Regions from separate parts of the Streptomyces sp. NPDC041796 genome, predicted to be linked through region 2. Evidence: riboswitches for the same ligand, from Rfam matches in the RefSeq annotation. Region 2 holds a riboswitch; each other region holds the start of a gene.
The links. Region 2 has a riboswitch for cobalamin ahead of ACZ6C1_RS00860 (ribonucleoside-diphosphate reductase subunit alpha). Riboswitches for the same ligand answer to the same signal wherever they lie in the genome.

Region 1: linked by a shared signal. The riboswitch ahead of cobN (cobaltochelatase subunit CobN) and the one ahead of ACZ6C1_RS00860 (ribonucleoside-diphosphate reductase subunit alpha) in region 2 are both predicted to bind cobalamin.
Region 3: linked by a shared signal. The riboswitch ahead of ACZ6C1_RS05390 (energy-coupling factor ABC transporter permease) and the one ahead of ACZ6C1_RS00860 (ribonucleoside-diphosphate reductase subunit alpha) in region 2 are both predicted to bind cobalamin.
Region 4: linked by a shared signal. The riboswitch ahead of ACZ6C1_RS18925 (ABC transporter substrate-binding protein) and the one ahead of ACZ6C1_RS00860 (ribonucleoside-diphosphate reductase subunit alpha) in region 2 are both predicted to bind cobalamin.

Annotation. Positions count from the first base shown of each region.
Region 1 covers NZ_JBVJAH010000006.1:415,792-420,457, reverse strand. Annotated here, with positions in the region: gene cobN (cobaltochelatase subunit CobN) at 1-1,403, opposite strand, end outside; cobalamin riboswitch at 1,440-1,572, opposite strand; gene ACZ6C1_RS15070 (cobalamin biosynthesis protein CobG) at 1,596-2,759, shown strand; gene ACZ6C1_RS15065 (precorrin-8X methylmutase) at 2,756-3,403, shown strand; gene ACZ6C1_RS15060 (precorrin-2 C(20)-methyltransferase) at 3,400-4,666, shown strand, end outside.
Region 2 covers NZ_JBVJAH010000001.1:187,059-191,724, forward strand. Annotated here, with positions in the region: gene ACZ6C1_RS00855 (ribonucleotide-diphosphate reductase subunit beta) at 1-100, opposite strand, end outside; gene ACZ6C1_RS00860 (ribonucleoside-diphosphate reductase subunit alpha) at 100-2,457, opposite strand; cobalamin riboswitch at 2,596-2,718, opposite strand; gene ACZ6C1_RS00865 (GNAT family N-acetyltransferase) at 2,772-3,275, opposite strand; gene ACZ6C1_RS00870 (YbdD/YjiX family protein) at 3,358-3,570, opposite strand; gene ACZ6C1_RS00875 (carbon starvation CstA family protein) at 3,579-4,666, opposite strand, start outside.
Region 3 covers NZ_JBVJAH010000002.1:436,034-440,699, forward strand. Annotated here, with positions in the region: gene dhaK (dihydroxyacetone kinase subunit DhaK) at 1-534, shown strand, start outside; gene dhaL (dihydroxyacetone kinase subunit DhaL) at 543-1,157, shown strand; gene ACZ6C1_RS05385 (PTS-dependent dihydroxyacetone kinase phosphotransferase subunit DhaM) at 1,154-1,555, shown strand; cobalamin riboswitch at 1,623-1,857, shown strand; gene ACZ6C1_RS05390 (energy-coupling factor ABC transporter permease) at 1,889-2,572, shown strand; gene ACZ6C1_RS05395 (energy-coupling factor ABC transporter substrate-binding protein) at 2,569-2,976, shown strand; gene cbiQ (cobalt ECF transporter T component CbiQ) at 2,982-3,731, shown strand; gene ACZ6C1_RS05405 (energy-coupling factor ABC transporter ATP-binding protein) at 3,728-4,573, shown strand.
Region 4 covers NZ_JBVJAH010000008.1:295,033-299,698, reverse strand. Annotated here, with positions in the region: gene ACZ6C1_RS18930 (FecCD family ABC transporter permease) at 1-808, opposite strand, end outside; gene ACZ6C1_RS18925 (ABC transporter substrate-binding protein) at 805-1,833, opposite strand; cobalamin riboswitch at 1,873-2,069, opposite strand; gene ACZ6C1_RS18920 (ABC transporter substrate-binding protein) at 2,224-3,786, shown strand; gene ACZ6C1_RS18915 (ABC transporter permease) at 3,789-4,666, shown strand, end outside.

The sequences.
Region 1 (4,666 bases), on a different contig from region 2:
AGGAGGTTCCCGCGGCGCAGGGCGGCGAGGACGATGTCGCCCTCCGGGTTGCGCGAGCGGTCCAGGAACATCTCGCCGGGCGGCGGGCCCCAGTGTTCCTCGACCTGGTCGCGCAGCTCCTGCGGCAGGGCGGAGTACCAGCGCTTGTAGTCGGCGGCCGGGATGCGGACCGGGTTGCGGGCGAGCTGCTCCTCGGTGAGCCAGTCCTGGTCGTGGCCGCCCGCCTCGATGAGGGCGTAGATCAGCTCGTCGCCGTCACCGGACGCGAGGCCCGGCACCTCCTCGGTGCCGAAGTCGTAGCCCTCCTCACGCAGCCGCCGCAGCAGGGCGACGGCCGAGGCGGGGGTGTCGAGGCCGACGGCGTTGCCGATGCGGGAGTGCTTGGTGGGGTACGCGGAGAGGACCAGCGCCAGGCGCTTGTCGGCGTTCGGGATGTGACGCAGCCGGGCGTGGCGTACGGCGATCCCGGCGACGCGGGCGGCGCGCTCGGTGTCGGCGACGTACGCGGGCAGGCCGTCGGCGTCGATCTCCTTGAAGGAGAACGGCACGGTGATGAGCCGGCCGTCGAACTCGGGGACGGCGACCTGGCTGGCGGCGTCCAGCGGGGACAGCCCCTCGTCGTTCTCCTCCCAGGCGGAGCGTGAGCCGGTCAGGCACAGCGCCTGGAGGATGGGGACGTCGAGGGCGGCGAGCGCGCCCGCGTCCCAGGCCTCCTCGTCACCGCCCGCCTGGGCCTCGGCGGGCTTGGTGCCGCCGGCGGCGAGGACGGTGGTGATGACGGCGTCGGCCATCCGCAGGTTCTCGACGAGCTCCGGCTCGGGGGCGCGGAGCGATGCCACGTACAGGGGGAGGGCCTGGCCTCCGGCGTCCTCGATGGCGTCGCAGAGGGTGTGGATGAAGGCGGTGTTCCCGCTCATGTGGTGGGCGCGGTAGTACAGCACGGCGACCGTGGGGCCCGTGGTGTTCTGCGCGGTCCGCTCCAGCGGGCCCCAGGTGGGGGCGGCGGCCGGGGGTTCGAAACCGTGGCCGGTGAGCAGGACGGTGTCGGAGAGGAAACGGGCGAGTTGTTCCAGGTTGCCCGGTCCGCCGTGGGCCAGGTAGGCGTGCGCCTCGGCCGCGATGCCGATCGGGACGGTGGAGGTCTCCATCAGCTGGGCGTCGGGCGCCTGTTCGCCGGTGAGGACGACGAGCGGCTTACCGGTCTCGCGGAGCGTGTACAGGCCCTCCTCCCAGGCGCGGATGCCGCCGAGGAGGCGTACGACGACGAGGTCGGCGCCGTCGAGCAGGGCGTCCAGGTCGTCCAGGGGGAGCCGGGCGGGGTTGGCGAAGCGGTACTCGACGGGCCCGCCGGCCGCACGGGCGCTCAGCAGGTCCGTGTCGGAGTGCGACAGCAACAGGATCATGGCGTGCGCAGGCCTTCCTCGGGGTGTCCGCGCCCCGGGTGTTCGTAGGACGGCGGGAGTTCCTGACTTACCGGACCTTTCGGGTTCGGCTCACAGTGGCGGGACCGCGCCGGAATCTCACCGGGCTTCCTCCCTAGGGCCCTGGGACCCTGTGCCGTCTGCATAGTAGAGGCTGCGCGTATGCTCGCCGCCATGCCGCCCAGCTCACCAAAGCCCCAGGACCGGGGCGAAGCTCACATACGGGACCGCGGTGACGCCTGCCCGGGTGCGCTGCGGCTGCACCAGGCCGACGACGGCGCCCTGGCCCGCCTCCGCCTCCCCACCGGAGTGCTGACTCCCCGTCAAGTTCGGTTGCTCGCCGACGCGTCGGACCGGCTGGGCGACGGGCACCTCTCCCTCACCTCGCGCGGCAACCTCGAACTGCGGGGACTCGGCGAAGGCTGCGGGCTCGGACTGGCGGACCTACTGCGGGATGCGGGCCTCCTCCCCTCCGAACGGCACGAACGCGTACGGAACATGGTGGTCTCACCGCTCGCCGGACCCGACGTGCAGGCCTGGGCCGCGCGCCTGGACGAGCTCCTGTGCGCCGAGGAGTGGACGACCGAACTGTCCGGCCGCTTCCTCTTCGCCGTGGACGACGGACGGGGCGATGTGGCGGCCCTGTCCCCCGATGTGACGTTGCTCGCAGCCCCGGACGGGCCGCTGCTGCGGATCGCGGAGCGGACGTACCGCGTGGCCGCCGCCGACGCGCCCCGCGCCGCGCTCACGGCGGCCGGGGCGTTCCTCGCCGCCGCCCGCGCGGCGGGCACGGGCGCCTGGCGGATACGGGAGCTGCCGCCGGGGCAGGACGTGGACGTGACGGGACACCTGCGGGCGGCCGGCATCGCGGCACAGCCCGTACCGGACTTCGTGTGCGCGACGAGCGGACCGCCCGCGCCCGGGGTGACCGGCGACGGCGCGGTCTGCGTCCTCGCCCGCCTCGGCCGGGTGACCTCGGCCCAGTTCCGGGCCCTGCTGCCCGCCGAGGAGGTACGCGTCACCCCGTGGCGCGGCTTCGTGCTGCCCGGCTTCACCGACCGGGCCACGGCCGAGGAACGGCTGGGCACCCTCGGTGAGGCCGGGTTCCTCACCCGTACCGACTCCCCCTGGATCGGCGTCACCGCCTGCACCGGACGCCCCGGCTGCACCAAGTCCCTGTCCGACGTACGGGCCGACGCACGGCCCCGCGAGGGTGCGCTGCCCGTCCACTGGTCGGGGTGCGCCCGCCGCTGCGGCCACCCGCACGGCACGTGGACCGACATGGTGGCGACCGGCGAAGGCGCGTACCAGATGACCGTACAAGGACCGACGAGATGAGCGAGAGCAGAGTGTTCGACTACGAGAAGGACGGGGCGGAGATCTACCGCCAGTCCTTTGCCACGATCCGCGCCGAGGCGGATCTCGCGGACCTGCCGGCCGACGTCGGCCAGGTCGCCGTGCGGATGATCCACGCCTGCGGCATGGTCGACCTCGTCCGCGACCTGGCGTACACGCCGGACGTGGTGGCCCGCGCCCGCGAGGCGCTGCGCGCCGGCGCGCCGATCCTGTGCGACGCGCAGATGGTCGCCAGCGGTGTCACGCGCAAGCGGCTGCCCGCCGACAACGACGTGATCTGCACCCTCTCCGACCCGTCCGTTCCGGCGCTCGCCGCCGAGCTCGGCACCACCCGCAGCGCCGCCGCGCTGGAGCTGTGGCGCGACCGCCTCGAAGGGGCGGTCGTCGCGGTCGGCAACGCCCCGACCGCGCTGTTCCGCCTCCTGGAGATGATCGAGGCGGGCGCCCCGCGCCCGGCGGCCGTGATCGGCATACCGGTCGGGTTCATCGGCGCGGCCGAGTCCAAGGACGCCCTGGCGGCGTTCCCCGGCCTGGAGCACCTGGTGGTGCGCGGGCGGCGGGGCGGCAGCGCCATGGCGGCGGCGGCGATCAACGCGATCGCCCACGAGGCGGAGATCCAGGCATGAGCGGCAAGCTGTACGGCGTGGGCCTCGGCCCCGGCGACCCGAACCTGATGACGGTGGCGGCGGTGAAGGCCATCGCCGCCGCCGACGTGATCGCGTACCACTCGGCGCGCCACGGCCGCTCGATCGCGCGCTCGATCGCGGCCGAGCACATCCGCGAAGACCACGTCGAAGAGCGCCTGATGTACCCGCTGACCGTCGAGACGACGGACCACCCGGGCGGCTACCGGGGCGCGCTGAACGACTTCTACGAGGAGGCGTCCGCGCGGCTCGCCGCCCACCTGGACGCGGGCCGCACGGTCGCCGTCCTCGCCGAGGGCGACCCGCTCTTCTACGGCTCCTACCAGCACATGCACAAGCGGCTGGCGCACCGGTACGACACGGAGGTCATCCCCGGCGTCACGTCGGTGAGCGCGTCGGCGGCCCGCCTGGGCAAGCCCCTGTGCGAGGCGGAGGAGATCCTGACGATCATCCCCGGCACGCTGCCGGAGGAGGAGCTGACCGCCCGTCTGGCCGCCACCGACTCGGCGGTCGTGATGAAGCTGGGCCGCACCTTCCCGACGGTACGGCGCGCCCTGGAGCGGGCCGGCCGTCTTCAGGACGCCCACTACGTGGAGCGGGCCACGATGGCCGGTGAACGGACCGGCGCCCTCGCGGACGTCGACCCCGAGTCGGTCCCGTACTTCTCCGTGGCGGTGCTCCCGTCGCGCGTCGACTCCGGCCCGGCCGTGCCCGAACAGGGCGAGGTCCTGGTCGTCGGCACCGGACCGGCCGGCCCGCTGTGGCTGACGCCCGAGACGCGCGGCGCGCTCGCCTCGGCGACCGACCTGGTCGGCTACACCACCTACCTGGACCGCGTCCCGGCGCGCCCCGGGCAGGAGCGGCACGGCTCCGACAACAAGGTCGAGTCCGAGCGGGCCGAGTTCGCCCTGGACCTGGCCCGGCGCGGGCGCCGCGTGGCGGTCGTGTCCGGCGGCGACCCGGGCGTGTTCGCCATGGCCACGGCGGTCCTGGAGGTCGCCTCGCAGGACCCGTACCTGGACGTCCCGGTCCGCGTCCTGCCCGGTGTGACCGCCGCGAACGCCGCCGCCGCGAAGGCGGGCGCCCCGCTGGGCCACGACTACGCGACCATCTCCCTGTCGGACCGCCTCAAGCCGTGGGAGGTCATCGCGGAGCGCCTCCGCGCCGCGTCCGCCGCCGACCTGGTCCTCGCCCTCTACAACCCGGGCTCCGCCAGCCGCACCTGGCAGGTCGCCAAGGCCCGCG
Region 2 (4,666 bases):
TCTTGATGGCGTCCCGGTAGCGCTCGTAGAAGTCGGGGTAGCGCATGGGACGCAGGGTCAGTTCGAAGCCCGGGTCGAGCAGGTTCTTTTCCACGGACATTACTGGCAGGCCTCGCAGGACTCGGGGTTTTCGAGGGAACAGGCGACCGCGTCCTCCGGGGTCACCTGGGCGGGTACGGGGGCGGACGCCTGGGCGGCGCGCGCGATACGCGTCGCGGGGCGCGAGCGCAGGTAGTACGTCGTCTTCAGGCCCTGCTTCCAGGCGTACGCGTACATCGACGACAGCTTGCCGATGGTCGGCGTCTCCAGGAACAGGTTCAGCGACTGCGACTGGTCCAGGAACGGCGTACGGGCCGCCGCCATGTCGATCAGACCGCGCTGCGGGATCTCCCACGCCGTCCGGTACAGCTCGCGCACCTCGGCCGGGATCCAGGTGAAGCCCTGCACCGAGCCGCTGGACTCGCGCAGCGCCTCACGGGTCTGCGCGTCCCACACGCCGAGCCGCTTCAGCTCGTCCACCAGGTAGGAGTTGACCTGGAGGAACTCGCCCGACAGCGTCTCGCGCTTGAACAGGTTCGACACCTGCGGCTCGATGCACTCGTACACGCCCGCGATCGAGGCGATCGTCGCGGTCGGCGCGATGGCCAGCAGCAGCGAGTTGCGCATGCCGACCTCGGCGATACGGGCGCGCAGCGCCTCCCACCGCTCGGGCCAGTTGAGCTCCACGTCGTAGTGGTCGGGGTGCAGCACCCCGCGCGCGGTACGGGTCTTCTCCCAGGCCGGCAGCGGGCCGTTGCGCTCGGCGAGGTCGGCGGACGCCTCGTACGCGGCCAGCATGATCCGCTCGGCGATACGGGTCGACAGGGCGCGCGCCGCGGGGGAGTCGAACGGCAGCTTCAGCTTGAAGAAGACGTCCTGGAGGCCCATGGCGCCCAGGCCCACGGGCCGCCACCTGGCGTTGGAGCGCCCGGCCTGCTCGGTCGGATAGAAGTTGATGTCGACGACCCGGTCGAGGAACGTGACGGCCGTACGGACGGTCTCGTCCAGCCGCTCCCAGTCGATGTCCCCGCCGGACACGAACGAGCCGAGGTTGACCGACCCCAGGTTGCAGACGGCGGTCTCCCCGTCGTCCGTCACCTCGAGGATCTCGGTGCACAGGTTGGAGGAGTGGACGGTGTGGCCCGGCTCGGCGGTCTGGTTGGCCGTACGGTTCGAGGCGTCCTTGAACGTCATCCAGCCGTTGCCGGTCTGCGCGAGGGTCCGCATCATCCGGCCGTACAGGTCACGGGCCGGCATGGTCTTGCGGGCCAGGCCCCTGGCCTCGGCGGCGCGGTAGGCCGCGTCGAACTCGTCGCCCCACAGGTCGACCAGCTCCGGCACGTCGGCCGGCGAGAACAGCGACCACTCGGCGTCGGCGTTGACCCGGCGCATGAACTCGTCCGGGATCCAGTGCGCCAGGTTCAGGTTGTGCGTACGCCGGGCGTCCTCGCCCGTGTTGTCGCGCAGCTCCAGGAACTCCTCGATGTCCGCGTGCCACGTCTCCAGGTACACGGCCGCCGCGCCCTTGCGCCGCCCGCCCTGGTTCACGGCAGCGACCGAGGCGTCCAGCGTCTTCAGGAACGGCACGATGCCGTTGGAGTGGCCGTTGGTGCCGCGGATCAGTGAACCGCGCGCCCGGATGCGGGAGTACGACAGCCCGATGCCGCCCGCGTGCTTCGACAGCCGCGCCACCTGGTGGTAGCGGTCGTAGATGGAGTCCAGCTCGTCCAGCGGCGAGTCCAGCAGGTAGCACGACGACATCTGGGGGTGGCGTGTACCGGAGTTGAACAGCGTGGGGGAGGAGGGCAGGTAGTCCAGCTGGCTCATCAGCCCGTACAGCGCCGCGACCTCGTCCAGCGCCCGTACGGAGTCGTCCTCCGCCAGCCCTGCCGCCACCCGCAGCATGAAGTGCTGCGGCGTCTCGATCACCTTGCGCGTGATCGGGTGCCGGAGCAGGTAGCGCGAGTACAGCGTCCGCAGCCCGAAGTAGCCGAACCGATCGTCGCCCGCCGGGTCGACCAACGCGTCCATCCCGTCCGCGTGGAGCGACACGAACGCGGCCGTACGGTCCGCGATCAGACCCTCGCGGTGCCCCACCGCCACCGACGCCGAGAACGACACCGCGCCCTGCCCGGCCGCCTCCTCCGCGATGGTCCGCGTCAGCAGCCGCGCCGCGAGCCGGGAGTACGCCGGGTCCTCGGCGATCAGACCGGCGGCCGCCTCGGTGGCGAGCTCGCGCAGCTCCGCCTCGTCCGAACCGGCGTGCCGGCCGCGCAGCGCGGCGGCGGCGACCCGGCCGGGGTCGGTGTCGGGCAGATCGGCGGTGAGGTCGGTCAGGGTCCGCAGCAGTACGGTCCCGGGTCCGTCGCTTCCGTCGCTCTCGATCGCTGAAACCGGATCGGCTGGCGCGATGGTCACGTGGGGGCTCTCCCTCGCTCGGCTCGGGGCCGCCGCGAACGCGGGCAGGGGAGCGGGCACGCCCGGGCACAGGGCGCAAAGCACCGCGTCCACCGGCCCATTCCGCGAGGCCCGGACGTCTGGGCACCCGAACCGGACGGTCCGGGCGCGCTGTCGGCAGGTCTTCGGACTCGTACGTACACAAAGGCACACCAACACACCGTTGCGGGACAGTTCCGGAATTCCACCGGATTCCCCTGCGGCGACAGCGAGGACGAGCATACATGTGGGGGGCGCCCGTTGAGGCACCCCCCACATGTTGTGTCTTCCGTGCCTCAGAACTCCAGCGCGTACGTGAAGAGGGTCACGCCCGGAAGGGGCTCCCAGTCCCTCTCCGGGGTCCGCACGAACCCCAGCCGCTCGTGGATCCGGTGCGCCGCGCGCATGGACTGCCGGCAGGACAGCACCAGCCGCGCACACCCCTCCACCGCCCGCGCCCGCTCCACACACGCCCGTACGAGCGCCTCGCCCGCGCCCCGCCGCCGCGCCTCCCGCGCCACCGCCAGCATCCGGAGCTCCGCCTCCCCGACCCGGGCGAGCTCGGCCCACCGGGCGCCGCCCTCCGCCACGAACGTCACCCCGCCGAGCACCCGTTCGTCCTCGCCGACCGCGACCAGCACCTCCGCCTCGGCGGCCCGCCGGGCCACGTCCCGCAGCTCGATGAGGTACTCGTCGCTCTCCCCGAAGGGCAGCAACCCGTCCCCGAGATAGGCCTGCGCCGTGACCTCGGCGAGCGCCTGGTGTTCCTCCGGCCGTACCGCCCTGATGGTGATGTCCATGGACCGAGTGTGGAGGCGTACGGCGACGGGCCGCCGCATTTCCGTCCCCGGAAACACGGCGGCCCGTCGTGCCGTCACCCGCTCAGCAGCAGCGGAACCCGTCGCGGGGGTCCGCCTCCAGCGCGTCGGTGCGCCGCCGCTCGAACTCGCGGCGGGTCATGACCTCGGCGTCCGGGTCGCAGGAGCGGACGTGGGCGACGTAGGTGTCGTACGCGGCCTCACCGGACACCTCGCGGACGTACCAGCGGATCCAGCCCGCCGCCCGGCGCAGCCGGCCGCCCGCCCCCGTGGTCACCGGGGGCCTCACTTCGAGCCGCTCCCGGCCGGCACCGCCTCACCGGTGCCGCCCTCCTTCCGGATGCCGCCCTCGGGGCCGAGCCCGGCCGCGACCAGTTCGGCCTTCTCCTCCGCCGTGGGGAACAGCCCGGCCGGAGCGACCAGCCTGGACGGGGTGTACGGGACCTCGGAGAGCTTCACCTGGTCGGGGTTGGCGACGGCCTTGAAGCAGACCCGTCCCGCGTCGGCGATCACCACCACGATGAGCAGGGCGAAGAGGGCGGAAAGGACGCCGTCGACCGTGGAGTTGGTGACGACGGTGTGCATGTCGTCCATCGACTTCGCGGGGGGCAGCACCTGCCCGGAGTCGATGCCCGCCTGGTACTTGTCCCGCTGGGCGAAGAAGCCCACCCGGGGGTCGGCCGAGAAGATCTTCTGCCAGCTCGCGGTGAGCGTGACGGCCACGTCCCAGGCGAGCGGGACCGCGGTGACCCAGGCCCACTTCAGGCGGCCGGACTTGACGAGCAGGGTGGTGCAGACGGCCAGTGCCACGGCGGCCAGGAGCTGGTTGGCGATGCCGAACAGCGGGAAGAGCTGGTTGATGCCGCCCAGCGGGTCGTGCACGCCCACCCAGAGGAAGTAGCCCCAGCCGCCGACGACGACCGCGCTGGCGAACCAGACGCCCGGCTTCCAGCTCACCTGCTTGAACGGCTTGTAGAGGTTGCCGAGTGTGTCCTGGAGCATGAAGCGGCCCACGCGGGTGCCGGCGTCCAGCGTCGTCAGGATGAACAGCGCCTCGAACATGATGGCGAAGTGGTACCAGAACGCCTTCATGGTGGCGCCGCCGAACACCGCGGAGAAGATCTCCGACATGCCGAGCGCGAAGGTCGGCGCGCCACCGGTCCGGGACAGCAGCGACGCCTCCTCGACATCCGCGGCGGCCTTGGCGAGCTGGTCGGGGGAGATGGTGAACCCGAAGTTCGACACCGCTTCGGCGGCCGACTGCACGGTGGTCCCGACCACACCCGCCGGGGAGTTGACCGCGAAGAAGAGACCGGGGTCGATGATGCAGGCCGCGATCATCGCCATGACGGCGACGAAGGACTCGGTCAGCA
Region 3 (4,666 bases), on a different contig from region 2:
CTCTTCGTGGAGAAGATCGCCGGTGCGGCCGCCGAGGAGGGGGCGCCCCTGGAGCGGGTGGAGGCGATCGCCCGGCGGGTGAACGCGGGTTCGCGCAGTTTCGGTGTGGCGCTGAGCGCGTGCACCACGCCCGCGAAGGGCAGCCCGACGTTCGATCTGCCCCCGGGTGAACTGGAGTTGGGCATCGGCATCCATGGGGAGCCCGGGCGGGAGCGGCGCCCCATGATGACCTCGGGCGAGATCGCCGACTTGGCGGTGGACGCCGTCCTGGAGGACCTCGGGCCGAGCGGTCCGGTGCTGGTGCTGGTCAACGGCATGGGTGCGACGCCGTTGCTGGAGCTGTACGGGTTCAATGCCGAGGTCCAGCGGGTGCTGGGCGAGCGGGGCGTCTCCGTGGCCCGTACGCTCGTCGGCAATTACGTGACCTCGCTCGACATGGCCGGGTGCTCGGTGACCCTGTGTCAGGTGGACGAGGAACTGCTGCGACTGTGGGACGCGCCGGTGCGGACGGCCGCCCTGCGGTGGGGAATGTGAGGCCCGTGATGCTTGACGCGGAGTTCTTCCGGCGCTGGATGACCGGCGTGGCCGCATCCGTGGACCGGGAGGCGGACCGGCTCACCGAGCTCGACTCGGCGATCGGTGACGCGGACCACGGTGCCAATCTGCAGCGCGGTTTCGCCGCGGTGGTCAAGGCCCTGGAGGGCGGTACGGCCATGACGCCGGGGGCCGTGCTCAGGCTCGCGGGGCAGCAGCTGATCTCGACGGTCGGCGGCGCGTCGGGGCCTTTGTACGGGACGCTGCTGCGGCGCACCGGCAAGGCGCTGGGCGACGCCGCCGAGGTGGCGCCCGTGCAGCTTGCGGAGGCGCTGCGGGTGGGCGTGGCGGCGGTGGCGCAGCTCGGCGGGGCGAAGGCCGGGGACAAGACGATGCTGGACGCGCTGGAGCCGGCCGTCGAGGCGCTGGCCGAGTCGCTCGGTGCGTCGTTCGCGGCGGCGGCGGAGGCGGCGGACCAGGGCGCCCTCGCGACCGTACCGATGCGGGCGCGCAAGGGCCGGGCCAGCTATCTCGGTGAGCGGAGCGTCGGTCACCAGGACCCGGGCGCGACGTCCTCGGCGCTGCTGATCGCGGCGCTCGCCGACGCCGAGGGGGCTCGGTGAGCGCGCGGGTGGGCGTCGTGCTGGTCTCGCACAGCGCGGCCGTCGCGTCCTCGGTCGCCGAGCTGGCCCGGGGCCTCGCCGGTGGCGGGACCGCGCCGGTGGCGGCGGCGGGCGGCACTCCGGACGGTGGTCTCGGCACCAGCGCGGAGCTGATCACACGGGCGGCGGCGGCCGTCGACGGCGGGGCGGGGGTGGCCGTCCTGGTGGACCTCGGCAGCGCCGTCCTGACGGTGAAGGCCCTGCTCGCGGAGGGCGACGAACTCCCCGGGGGGACGCGTCTGGTGGACGCGCCGTTCGTGGAGGGCGCCGTGGCGGCGGTGGTCACCGCGTCCGCGGGAGGGGATCTGGACGCGGTGGTGCGGGCAGCGTCCGAGGCGTACGGATACCGCAAGGAGTGAGGCGCGCCCACGGGGTGGAGCCGGGCCGCGCACCGACGCGCGGGTTGTGATGTACCTGGTCAACGCACTACTGTCGCAGGGCCTTGGTGTACGGGAAACCGGTGCGGTACCGGTGCGGCCCTCGCCACTGTGATCGGGAAGTCCGGCTCCACTCCCGGGGAATCCACCCCTGGAAGCCACTGGAACGCCGCGGGAGACCGCGGTGTCCGGGAAGGCGGAGTCGCGGCGGCACGTCGTCCGGGGGGGACACCCCCGGACCCCCTCCCGTCAGCCAGGAGACCGGCCAGGGCGCGTTGTCCATCCACGAGGTGCTGGAGAGGGTCTCCCCACATCATGCATATCGCCGAGGGCTATTTGCCCCCCGCGCACGCGGTCGCCTGGACCGTCGCCGCCGCTCCCTTCGTCGCCCATGGCGTTCGTTCGCTGACCCGCGAGGTCAAGGCGAATCCCGAATCGACTCTCCTGCTCGGCGCGTCCGGTGCCTTCACTTTTGTCCTGTCCGCCCTGAAAATCCCCTCGGTCACCGGGAGTTGCTCCCACCCGACCGGCACCGGCCTGGGCGCGATCCTGTTCCGGCCACCGATCATGGCGGTCCTCGGCACCATCACCCTGCTCTTCCAGGCGCTGCTGCTGGCGCACGGGGGCCTGACGACGCTGGGCGCGAACGCGTTCTCGATGGCGATCGTCGGTCCGTGGGCCGGTTTCGGCGTGTACTGGCTGCTGCGCCGCTTCGACGTGCCGCTGATGGTGAGCGTGTTCTTCGGGGCGTTCGTGGCCGACCTGTCGACGTACTGCGTCACCAGCGTGCAGCTGGCGCTGGCGTTCCCGGACCCCAGCAGCGGTGTCGTCGGGGCGCTGGCGAAGTTCGGCGGGATCTTCGCCGTCACCCAGATTCCGCTGGCCGTCAGCGAGGGTCTGCTGACCGTGCTGGTGATGCGGCTGCTGATGCAGTCCAGCAAGGGTGATCTGGCCCGGCTCGGTGTCGTGTCCGTGAAGAAGGAGGCCGTGGCCCGATGAGCCGTAACGCCAGGATCAATACGCTGCTGCTGCTCGTCGTGGTCGCGCTCGCCGTCCTGCCGCTGGCGCTGGGGATGGGCGACCACAAGGAGGAGCCGTTCACGGGTGCCGACGGGCAGGCCGAGACGGCCATCACCGAGTCGCACCCGGACTACAAGCCGTGGTTCAGCCCGCTGTACGAGCCGCCGTCCGGTGAGATCGAGTCGGCGCTGTTCTCCCTCCAGGCCGCCCTCGGCGCCGGGGTGCTGGCCTACTACTTCGGTCTGCGGCGCGGCCGTCGGCAGGGCGAGGCTCGCGCCCGCGCCGGGGCGCCGGGCGGGGACGTCCCGGGGACGGAGCCCTCGGAAGCGGGGCCCTCGGAAGCGGGGCCCTCGGGCGCCGACGCGTCGCGCGCCTCCGCCTAGCCGCCGTGCTGCCGATCGACGCGGCGGCGCACAGCAGCCGCTGGCGCCGCCGCCATCCGTGCGAGAAGGCCGCCCTGGGCTTCGGGCTGACGGCGCTGGCCGTGTGCCTGCCGCCCTGGCCGGGGGCCGTACTCGTCGCCGCCGCGACCCTCGTGGTGCTGCTCGGCCCGGCCGGGGTCGCGGCACGTCAGCTGTGGCGGGCGTGGCGCATCCCGCTCGGTTTCTGTGTGACGGGCGCGGTGCCGCTGCTGTTCCAGGTCGGCGGGCCGGACGGGTTCGTCACGCTCGCGCCGGACGGACCGGTGCACGCGGGGCGGTTGCTGCTGCGTACGTCGGCGGCCTCCCTGGGCGTGCTGCTGTTCGCGTTCACCACGCCGGTGTCCGACGTGCTGCCGCGGCTGGTGCGGGCGGGGGTGCCGGCGCCGGTGGTCGACGTGGCGCTCGTGATGTACCGGATCAGTTTCCTGCTGCTGGACTCGGTCCGGCGGATCCGGGAGGCGCAGGCGGCCCGGCTCGGCCTGACGAGCCGGGCGGCCACCTGGCGTTCCCTGGCGGGCCTGGGCGCGACGGCGTTCGTGCGCGCCTTCGACCGGGCGGCGCGGCTCCAGACGGGGCTGGCGGGGCGCGGTTACGACGGCACGCTGCGGGTGCTGGTGCCGAAGACGGCGGTCTCCGGGCGGTTCCTGGGGGCGACGGCCGTTCTGCTCGCGGGGCTCGTCGCCCTCACCTTCGTACTGCAAAGGTTCCTGCCATGAATGCTCCTGCCGTCGTGGAACTCGTCGGTGCGGGATACGCCTACGAGGACGGCCCCGCCGTGCTGCGGGGCGTCGACTTCGCCGTGCCCGAGGGGCGGTCCGTCGCGCTGCTCGGCCGCAACGGGAGCGGCAAGACGACGATGCTCCGGCTGCTGAGCGGCGGCCTGCGGTGCGTCGGCGGCCGGCTGCTCCTCCAGGGACAGGAGGTGTCGTACGACAGGGCGGGGCTGACCCGGCTGCGTACGACGGTGCAGCTCGTGGTGCAGGACCCGGACGACCAGCTGTTCGCGGCGTCCGTGGGCCAGGACGTGTCGTTCGGGCCGATGAACCTGGGGCTGACGGAGCCGGAGGTGCGGGAGCGGGTGCGCGAGGCCCTGGAGGCGCTGGACATCACGGCGCTGGAGGACCGGCCGACGCACCTGCTGTCGTACGGCCAGCGCAAGCGGGCGGCGATCGCGGGCGCGGTCGCCATGCGACCCCGGGTCCTCGTGCTCGACGAGCCGACCGCCGGCCTCGACCCGCACGGCCAGGAACGGCTGCTGGCGGTCCTGGACCTGCTGCGCGCCTCCGGGACCACGGTGGTGATGGCCACGCACGACGTGGACCTGGCCCTCCGCTGGGCCGACGACGCGGCGGTCCTCACCCCGGAAGGACTGCGCACCGGACCGGTCGCCGAGCTCCTGGCCGACCAGTCGCTCCTGGACGCGGCCCGCCTGCGGCGCCCGTGGGGCATGGCGGTGGCGCGGGTGCTGCGGGACCGGGGGCTGCTGGGGCCCGGGGAGGCGGGGCCGCGCACCCCGGAGGAGCTGGAGGAGTGGGCGGCGGCGGTCCGGGAGGGGTGACACCCGGGGGCGCCGCCTCCCCGTCGGACGTTACGCACCTCACGCCCGGCCGCTTATGCAACTTGTTGCACAAGCGGGCGGCGTCGTCTACAA
Region 4 (4,666 bases), on a different contig from region 2:
GGGGCAGCACCAGCCCGACGAAGCCGATGGCGCCGGCCGAGCTGACGAGGGCGGCGGTGAGCAGGGCGGTGACGCACAGCAGTGCCGTCCGGGCGCGGGCCACGTTCACGCCCAGGGTGGCCGCCGCGTCCTGTCCGAAGGCGAACGCGTCCAGGGTCCTGGCATGGCCGAGGCAGACGGCGAGGGCGAGTACGAGGGCGGCGAGGCCGAGCCAGACGTCGGTCCAGCCGGCGCCGCTGAGCGAGCCCAGCAGCCAGAACAGCACGCCTCGGGTGGTCTCCGCGTCGGCGGAGGTGACCACGATGAAGGAGGTGAGTGCGGAGAACAGCTGCATCGCCGCGACACCGGACAGCACGACCCGGTCGGTGGTCCCGCCGAGGGTGTGGCTCAGCAGCAGCATCGCCGCGAACGAGCACACCGCGCCGGCGAAGGCACCCGCGGAGACGGACAGCACTCCCCCGCCCACGCCGAGGACGACCACGGCGACCGCGCCGGTGGAGGCTCCGGAGGAGACACCGAGGACGAAGGGGTCCGCGAGCGGGTTGCGCAGCAGGGACTGCATCACCGCTCCGCACAGCGCGAGTCCCGCGCCGCACACGGCGGCCAGCAGGGTACGGGGCAGCCTGAGGTTCCAGACGATCCCGTCCCTGATGGGTGTCAGGGTGGGGGCGTCCCCGCCGAGGTGGGCGGCGACGACGGACCAGACGTCGGCGACACCGATGTCCGCGGGGCCGATGGTGATCGCCACGGCGACGGACGCGGCGAGCGCCGCGAACCCCGCCGCCGTGCGCAGCAGGGTGGTCGTCACTTCGCCAGACCGAACCGGCGCAGTCCGGCGGCGACTTGTTCGATGCCTTCGACCGTGCGGATGGTCGGGTTCATGGCCTGGCCGCTGACCAGGACGTACCGCCGGTGCTTGACGGCGTCCATGTTCCTGGTGACGGGGTTCGACTCCAGGAACTCGATCTTCTTCGCGGCGCTCTCCCCCGTCTGTGCCTTGCGGGTGAGGTCTCCGATCACCAGGACGTCGGGGTTGCGGTCGGCCACGGTCTCCCAGTTGATCTGGGGCCATTCCTCGGTGGTGTCGTCGAAGACGTTCTTGGCGCCGAGTTCGCGCGTGATGATGCCGGGGGCTCCGCAGCAGCCCGCCATGTAGGGCGACTTGGCGTCGGAGAACCAGTACAGCAGGGTGACGTCGGAGGCGTCGAGGCCCGTGGTCGCTCGGGTGACGCGGGAGGTGAGCCGCGCGACCAGTTGGTCGCCGCGCTTCTCCTCGCCGAAGACCCGGGCGAGGTCGCGCACTTCCCCGTAGACCGTGTCCATGGTCAGCGGCTTGGTGCGGACACCGTCTCCCGAGCCGCTGTTGTCCTTGCCCTCGCAGTCGGACGGCGAGAGGTAGGTGGGCACCCCCAGCTTGGTGAACTGTTCGCGGGTGGCCACGCCGCCCTTGCCGAGGGTGGAGGCGAACGACGCCGTGACGAAATCGGGTTCGGTGTCGAGGACTCTTTCGAAGGAGGGGTTGTTCTCGGCGAGCCGCTCCACTCCCGCGTTGGCCTTTTCCAGGCCCTTCATGACGGGGTCGGTCCAGGTGGCGGTTCCGGCCATCCGGTCGGCCAGGCCCAGGGACAGCATGATCTCGGTGGTGCCCTGGTTGAGCGAGACGGCCCGCTGTGGGCCCTTCTCCGGGATCTCCACCTTCCGGCCGCAGTTGTCGAGCACCCGGGCCCGGTCGGAGGAGGGCGACGGGGACCCGGCGGGGGCGCCGCATCCGGTCAGGAGGAGGGCCCCGCACGCGAGCAGGGCGAACGAAGGCGTGGGGCGCGTGAGGGGCACGGCGATGTCCTAGCGTCGAGGGCCCATGCGCGGGGCCCGTCCGTACGGAACGTGCCAGCAGGTCTTCGGACTCGGGGTCATCCGGGCGAGGCGCCTTCCCGGGCCGGGGGATCCGGCCCAGTGGCTTTGCTGCCACGCCCGTCGCCCTCACCGCTGCGCGTCAGTTCCGGATTCCCACCGGATTCCCTGACCCACGTGCATACGCACGGAGTTCGACTGGCCCGCGCAAGCTACCACAGGCGTCGAGGCATGATCACGCGACCGACGGATCATCAGACGATGTTGACAATCATTTTCATATAGTCGATGCTGCTCACGCCCCCCACCGTCCGTCCTCCGTCCGGCGCGGCCGCGGTGCGGGGGCCCACTCACGTGATTCCTGGGAGCAGCATGTCCATCTGGCACAACCGTCGAGAATTCCTCGCCCTCACCGGTGCCGCCGCCGGTGCCGGCGCCCTGGCGCTCACCGGGTGCGGTGGCGGCGCCGGCAGCGGCGGAGCGGCCGCGGGCGACAAGGCGAAGCCCCGGCGCGGCGGTCAGTTCCGGGCGCTGTTCACCGGGGGTGGCGAGCAGGAGACCATCGACCCGCACGCCGAGGCCCTCGCCATCGACATGGCCCGTACCAAGGCCCTCTTCGACCGGCTCGTGGACCTGGACGCCACCATGAAGCCGGTGCCGCGCCTCGCCCGGACATGGGAGTCCAACGCCGACGCGACGCTGTGGCGGTTCACGCTGCGCGACGCGCTGTTCCACGACGGGAAGCGGCTCACGCCCGAGGACGTGCTGTTCACCTTCGGCCGCATCCTCGACCCGAAGGCGACCACCCACTTCGCGCAGAGCCTGCTCTCCGTCATCGACCTCAAGAAGAGCCGGAGCGCCGGGAAGAACGTCGTGGAGGTCGCGCTGAAGCAGCCCGGCGCCGAGTTCCCCGCCCTGCTCGGCACGCTGGGCACGGCCGTCGTCAGCTCCCGTTACGCCGACCCCGCCAAGCCCGTGGGGACCGGGGCGTTCAGGCTGAAGTCCTTCCGGGCCGGGCGCGCCTTCGTCGCCGAACGGTTCGACGACCACTGGGACGGCGGGGCCTACGTCGACGAGCTGAGGATCCTGTCCGCCGACGCCGACGCCCGGGGCAACGCCCTGCGGGCGGGCGAGGCGGAGTTCGGCTACGAGATGACCCCGACCTTCGCCCGGACCGTACAGGCCGACGCATCGGTGCGGATCCTGGCGGCGAAGGGCAGCACGGCCCACGCCATCGTGATGAAGTGCGACCAGGAGCCCTTCGACAACCCCGACGTCACACGGGCGTTCAAGCTGCTCGCCGACCGCGAGAAGCTGGTGCGGGTCGTCCTGGCGGGCCAGGGCGTGGTCGGCAACGACATGTTCGGCAAGGGCTACCAGTACTACCCCGAGGACATTCCGCAGCGTACGCGTGACGTCGAGGAGGTGCGTGCGCTGCTGAAGAAGGCCGGCGTGCTCAACAAGACCCTGTCGATCTACACCTCCTCGGCCGCCAACGGCTTCGTGGAGGCGGCGACCCTCTTCGCGGAGCAGGCCGCCGACGCCGGTCTGCGGGTGAAGGTCACCACGGGTGCGTCGGAGACGTACTTCAAGGACCAGCTCACCAAGGGTGCGATGGGCAGCCACCGTTCCGGCGCGATGACGATCCCCAACTACATCAACGACCGCCTGCTGACGAAGTCGGCGTTCAACGCCTCCGCTTGGCGCCGCAAGGACTTCGACGCCACCTTCGCCAAGGCCCAGTCCACCACTGACGTGGCCGAACGCACCGCTCTGTACGGCCGGTTGCAGCGCACCCTCCACGACGAGGGCGGCCTGCTGATCTGGGGCCACCCGGACTGGCTGAACGGTGTCTCGTCGCGGGTCCGGGGCATCGAGGCGGCTCCGCCCAACACCCTGGGCTCGGCACGCTTCGACAAGGCGTGGCTGGCCTGACGATGCGCCGGTACGCCCTGACGCGCGTCGCGCTCGGTGTCGTCCAACTCGCCCTGCTCGCCGTGCTGGTCTTCGTGCTGACCTCCCTGTTGCCGGGAGACGCGGCCGACGTCCGCAACAACGAGGACGCCGACGCCGAGCAGGTGGCGGCGCTGCGCGAGCGACTCCACCTGGACCGCCCGCCGCTGGAACGGTTCACCGACTGGGCGTCGGGGGTCCTCACCGGCGACCTGGGCACATCGCTGGTGAGCGGCGGTCCGGTGCTGGACATCCTGACCGGAACGGTCGGCACCACACTGGTGCTCGCGGCGGTCACGCTCGCCGTGGTCGTCCCCTTGGCCGTCGCCCTCGGCATCGTCTCGGGCCTGCGCGAGGGCGGCCGCCTGGACCGGGCCGTCACGTCCGTCACCCTGGCGCTGAACGCCGTACCCGACTTCGTGCTGGCGCTGCTGCTGGTGACCGGGCTGTCGCTGAAGCTCGGGTGGCTGCCCGCCACCTGGGTCGGCGTCGGCGCGGCGGACCTGCTGGCGCGGCCCGCGCTGCTGGTCCTGCCGGTCACGGTGGTGGCCGCCCGCATGGTCTGCCTGCTGTCCCGCCAGGTGCGGGCGGGCATGGTGACGGTGCTGCGGGCCGGTTACGTCGCCCAGGCCCGGCGCCTGGGCGTGCCGCGCCGGACGCTGCTGCTGCGCCACGTACTGCCCAACGCGGCGGTTCCCGGCATCCAGGAGCTGGCGAGGGTGGGCGACAACCTGGTCGGCGGCGTACTGATCGTCGAGGCGGTCTTCGCGATCCCCGGGGTGGCGACCGCGCTGGTGCGGGCGGTGGAGGCGCGGGACGTGCCCACCGTGCAGGGCCTGGCCCTGATGGTGGCGGCCGCGGC